Linked DNA regions of Hahella chejuensis KCTC 2396. The protein of the gene in region 2 interacts with the protein of the main gene of each other region in a pairwise test. Links are inferred from orthologs where the notes say so. Each region holds a gene or a part of one and is shown on either strand. Other genes may lie near its edges.

What was found. The genes of interacting proteins can lie anywhere in the genome.
Region 1: the proteins of pepP (region 2) and HCH_RS00995 interact in binary tests that used the Escherichia coli proteins (3 or more experiments, as listed by UniProt). The link is inferred for Hahella chejuensis KCTC 2396 from one-to-one orthologs.

The regions. Positions count from the first base shown.
Region 1 is NC_007645.1:226,131-229,087, reverse strand. The notes cover bases 32-2,957. They hold HCH_RS00995 (aminoacyl-histidine dipeptidase), read right to left. Parts: upstream 2,261-2,957; coding sequence 803-2,260; downstream 32-802. Other genes in these bases: HCH_RS00990 (LysR family transcriptional regulator), read right to left, coding at 2,320-2,957; HCH_RS01000 (CBS domain-containing protein), read left to right, coding at 268-714. UniProt on the Escherichia coli protein: Dipeptidase with broad substrate specificity. Requires dipeptide substrates with an unblocked N-terminus and the amino group in the alpha or beta position.
Region 2 is NC_007645.1:1,070,586-1,073,504, reverse strand. What follows is about bases 1-2,888. They hold pepP (Xaa-Pro aminopeptidase), read right to left. Parts: upstream 2,183-2,888; coding sequence 818-2,182; downstream 1-817. Other genes in these bases: HCH_RS04820 (UPF0149 family protein), read right to left, coding at 2,219-2,782; ubiH (2-octaprenyl-6-methoxyphenyl hydroxylase), read right to left, coding at 1-821.

The sequences.
Region 1 (2,957 bases), 840 kb from region 2 along the record:
TTCTACTTCGTCATCGCCTCTTTCAATCCACAGCCTGAGTAACTTTTAGACAATTATTGGGCTGTCCCAACAGCGCGCCGAGGCATACACTAGAGGCTGCCTGTGTGACAGCGTCAACCCCATAAGCCCTGGTCCGTCCAGGCTGTCTATACTTCAGGAGATGACGCCGAAACGTCACCAGGCCCTGGGTCGCGGCGGGTTTGACTCGCATCAAGCCATACCGACGCCGGTTCCATTACCTTAAAGCTTACGCAATTGGAGGTAAGCATGATCCTGATGAAAGATGTAATGAGCCACCCCGTGCACACGCTGAGCACTGAGAACAGCCTCGCCGATGCGCGCAAAATGATGCAGGAACAAGGCATCCGCCATATTCCGGTCGTCAACGCCAAAAATAAACTGGAAGGCCTCGTCACCCAGCGCGACGTCTTCGCCGCCATGGATTCCTCCGTGTATGACATGCCCCCGGAGCTGATGGAAGCCCATGAGTCCGAAATTCCCGTCACCCAGGTGATGCGGACTAAAGTCGCCACCGCCAGCCTGGATACGCCAATCCGTAAAGCAGCGGAGTTTCTGCAAACCAAGAAATACGGTTGTCTGCCCGTGGTGGAAAACGGTCATGTCGTAGGCATTTTGACGGGGGGCGACTTTATCAAAATCGCGATTAATCTGCTGGATCTGGTGGAAGTGGAGCCGGAAGAAGAGCCCAGCTGACTGAAAAGCGCAATTGGCGCCAACGAAACCAGCGAGGTGACGTTAGCGCCGGGCGCCAGTAACGACGCCCGCTAGCTCAATGCTTGTTTCAGTCGGGTTTAGCCAGATGCGCCAGCGTCGCTTCCAGGAATTTCCAGAAGTTCGCCACGCTTGGCGCGTGCACCGCTTCATCCGGCGAGTGCGCGCCGCGAATGGTCGGCCCGAAAGAAATCATGTCCCAGTGGGGATAGTTCGCCCCCAGGATGCCGCATTCCAGTCCCGCATGAATCACTTGAATCTTGGGGACAACGCCCACGACTTTCTCGTGCAGACGGGTCAGGTTATCCAGCAGACGAGAGTTTTTGTCCGGCGCCCATCCGGGATAGCTGTTGCCCACCGACGTTTCCGCCCCCGCCAGTTCAAAGACGCCCGCCACGGATTGCGCTGCGTCATCCCGCAAAGAGTCCACCAGGCTGCGCGCCAGACAGTGCACTTCGATATGGCCGCTATCCATCACTACTCGCGCCAGATTGTTTGACGTTTCCGTCACGCCGGGGAAATCCGCGCTCATACGGAACACGCCGTGAGGACAGGCGAAAATCACGCGTTGTAAGCGGTCCACCATATCCTCGGGCAACAAATCGGCGGAATCGGTGTCGCTGATGGTCAAATGCAAATGCGGCTCAACCGATTTCAGCTCCTGCAAGAACAGCTGCTGCAGTTCGCTAACGCGGCGGCTGATCGCCTCGCCCAGCTCCGCCGGCGCCGCCACTACGGCGAAGGCTTCGCGCGGGATGGCGTTCCGCAGGGTGCCGCCAGTCAAAGAGGCGACCCGCAAGGCGGGAAACTGTTTGCGTAATTGATCCAGAGCGCGATTCACCAGCTTCAACGCATTGCCGCGCCCCGAATGGATATCCAGTCCGGAGTGGCCGCCGCGCAGCCCTTTCAACGCGATGCGCCAATACTGACGACGATCATCCCGGGGCTCCGCCTGATAGGAGAAACGTCCGCCAATATCCACGCCGCCAGCGCAGCCGATGTAAAGTTCGTTTTCCTCTTCCGTATCCAGATTCAGCAGCAAAGAGCCCTGCAATACGCCGCCCTGCAGCCCTTTGGCGCCGCTCATCCCGGCTTCTTCGTCCACCGTCAACAGACCTTCCAGCGGGCCATGGATCATGTCTTTGGACGTCAGTACGGACAGAATGGCCGCTACGCCAATGCCGTTATCCGCACCCAAGGTAGTGCCGCGGGCGCGCACCCAGTCGCCGTCGATATAAGGTTGAATCGGATCTTTGCTGAAATCGTGGGTAGAGCCTTCGTTCTTCTGCGGCACCATATCCAAGTGGCTTTGCATCACCACGCCGGGAGCGTCTTCGTAGCCCGGCGTCGCGGGTTTGCGGATTATCAGATTGCCGACCTGATCCTCGATGATTTCCAGCTCATATTCAGCCAGGGCTTCTCTGATGCGGGACTTGAGCAACTGCTCTTGTTTGGAAGGCCGCGGGGTATCGCATAAAAGCTGGAAAAATCGCCACAGGGGCTGCGGGGTCAGGTCGCTTAAACTCATAATGTCGCCAAATTGTTGTTGATTTTTCTGGAGTTCCTCAAAGCGCTGCGCCAAGAGGGCTATTCAGGAAATCTGGTCCATTCACGCCCCCGTCGCAATAGCTGGTTTCCCAGATAAAGCGTGGCGGGCCCTTGTCTGTCCATATCGCCGTAGACCAGATACAGCGGGACTTCTCTATCGCCGCCTTCCTGCAGCGGCAGCGCCTTCAAGGCGCCGCTTTGAATATCGGCGTCCACCCAGGAAACCGGTAGCCAAGTGAAACCCAGCCCGCGCTTCACCATATTCACCGAGGTGCTCATATGCGTCACCGTCCAGCGTTGCTCCGCGCCCAGCCAACCGGAATTACGGCGCACGGCGCCGGAGTCGCGGATGACGATTTGCCGGTGCCGGGCCAGATCTTCTTTATTCAGAGTGCGATTGAGCTGGTGCAGAGGATGTTCCGGATTAGCCACCGGAGTAAACGGAATGTTGGTAATCAAATCGCCGATAAATCCCTGCGGTACGAATGGGGTTATGACCAGATCGCACACGCCCTGCTTGAGCAGGTCCTCAGCGCCGGACAAAACCGTTTCGATAATTTCGATGCGGGTATTGGGGTATTGCTCGGAAAATTCCGCCAATGCGCAGTACAGCGCCTCCTGCGGATAGATGATTTCCACCGCAATCTGGATGTGCGCTTCAATGCCCTGGGCCAGGC
Region 2 (2,919 bases):
TGGACAATTCGGCCAATTCGGTAGCCGATCTGAGATTGCAGCGCCTCAGCGAAACCGGCTTTATTCAGGGACAGCAGCCCCTGCAAGCGATTGCTCGGAACTGTCCAGACTACGGCCATTCGATCATTACCCTCAGACGCCAGCGGCAAAAAGGCGACAGCGCCGCCATCAATGAAGCGCTCATACGCAATATTGTCGTGTGAGCGAGAAAGGCTCACGTTCACCACCAACGCATGCTGACCATAGTCCTCGTGACGGCTGGCGATACCAAACCCCTCCGCCAGACTGGAGCGACCTCCGTCCGCCAGCACCAGCAGTCTTCCAACTATGTCCCGTTCGCGCTCCCCTTCCCGCAGACTCACCCGCATTCCTTCAGGACAGCTCTCCGCGGACACAGCCTCTGCGGGCGTCAGGACTGTCAGGTCCGCCCATCCCTCCAATGACGCAACGAGGCTGCGTCCAATGGCCGCATTGGGAACCACATAGCCAAAAGCATCCAGGCCCTGCTCCCTTGCCTGCAGACGGGTTGCGCCCCATTTACCCTGTTCAGAGACATGGATTGCGCTGATGCCTCCGGCATAAGGAGCCATCGCAGACCACACGCCCATGCGTTCATACAGAAGGCGAGAGCCGTGAGACAGCGCCGTGGAGCGCACATCGAAACTGGGTGTAAAGGGCCCCTCAGACGAGGTCTGCAAGGAGTGCGCCTCCACCAGCGCCACTTGAAAGCGACGCCGGGAAGACTGCTGTAAGGCCAAAGCCAAGGTTGCGCCGACCAGACCTCCGCCGACGATAACGATATCGTAGTGACGGGTCATCATTTACCCCGCATCAAGGCCTCAATTTCATCGACTTTCTTCGGCGTACCCGAGGTAATGACCTCACCACCCTGCTTGGTCACGATCACATCGTCTTCGATACGAACGCCAATGCCTTTCCAGCGCGGATCGACATCTTCCAATTCTGGCGCGATGTAAATACCGGGTTCGACCGTCAGCGCCATGCCGGGCTCCAACACGCGCCATTCGCCACCAACCTTGTAGTCGCCGACATCATGCACATCCAGGCCCAGCCAGTGCCCCGTGCGGTGCATAAAGAATTTCTTGTAGGCCTCGGTTTCAATCAGCTCATTCAGCTCGCCTTTAAGCAGACCAATTTCACGCAGACCTTCAGTAATTACTTTCAGCGCCGCTTCGTGCGGCTGGTTCCAATGACGGCCGGGACGTACTTCTTTAATCGCAGCTTCCTGAGACGCCAGCACAATCTCATAAATGGTGCGCTGTTCAGCGCTGAACTGGCCTGATACCGGGAATGTCCGGGTGATATCGGACGCATAGCAATCCAGCTCACAGCCCGCGTCGATCAATACCAGATCTCCGCTCTTCAGCTTGTCGTTATTAGTGACGTAATGAAGAATACAGGCATTCTCGCCACCGCCGACAATGCAGTTGTAGGCCTGCGCCCGTGAGCCTTCCCGTAAAAAAATGTGTTGTATGGCGGCTTCTAGCTGATACTCATACATCCCAGGCTTACAAATGCGCATGGCTTCGTTATGCGCCTCGGCGCTGATACGCGCCGCCTGCTTCATAATTTTGACTTCAGCGGAAGACTTGAACAGGCGCATATCATGCAGCGTATGCTCTAACGCCACGAACTCTCCAGGCGGATGCGCACCGTTCTTGATTTTGCTGCGTATGACATTGATCCATTCCATGACCCTGCGATCAAACTTCTCATCCAGGCCCATGGAGTAATAAACCCGCTGCTTACCTTCCAGCAGGCCCGGTAGAATTTCATCAATATCGTCAATAGGGAAAGCATCATCGAAGAGATACTGTTCAATCGCCCCTTCCTGTCCCGCCAACTTTCCATTCCAGCGCTCGTAGTCAGGGTTCTTTTCCTTGCAGAACAAAATGGATTCACCGTGCTCGCGTTCCGGGATCAGCACCATCACCGCGTCCGGCTCCGCAAAGCCGCTGAGATAATGGAAGTCGCTACTCTGACGGTAGGGATACTCCGAGTCGCGATTACGCACGCGAATTGGCGCTGCGGGCAGAATGGCGATGCTGTTGGGCGTCATTACATCAAGCAGGTGGCGCCGACGTTTCTGATATTCACGAATCGATAATGCTTGCACGTCAATCTCTCTTAAACTTTTAGTTATCCGTAATATGGCGCACATCCGTACAAACTGCCGGCGGGCCTTGTCCTTGGACCGTTAATGTAGCGTCTTCTTTTCCGGGGCGGCGTTCTTTTTAGCGACGGTAAGTTCCTGCAGCACATTCAACGCCGCCACTTTCACAAATTCAGTCAGTTCCAGCAGCTCCCTTTCATCCTGCTCGTCGCCATCTACTTCCGGGTCCACTTCGCCGATATCCATCAAATCCTGAAGAATTTCCTGAACATCCGCCGAACAGGAGGAAAGTCCGCTTCCCAATACGGACGTCAGCCCCTCAACGAAGCCCCTGCACCAGTCCGCCAGCGCTGCGACCCGCAACGCGCACTCAACGGCATCTTCCGGCAACCAGGGCTGGAAACTCATATTATCCTGCGTCAACGCCGCTTCCGCGTAGCCGTATACGGCTTTGAACGCCGCCTGCAGGTTGTCTTCAATCGCATTGACGCTGCCGGCGAAGCGCAGCGTGTAGCTCCACCAGTCGTTATCCTGCGCCCGGTCTCCCGCCGCCATTCTTCCGCACCAGAGACCGTGAACTCCAGCAGGAGTCGCGTCTGCGTCGATGCGGTTCAATAGTTGTTGCAGGGCATGGTAGGGTTGGGACATTCGTTTAATTCTCCAATCGGGCGGAAGTCGCCCACTTCCACAGGTTGAACCATTATCGTTCGCAACGGCGAATGGCGTAACCTTATTAAATAGAATTCATTTGGCAAAAACGCCCGCTCTGCTTTAATAAAGCGCTT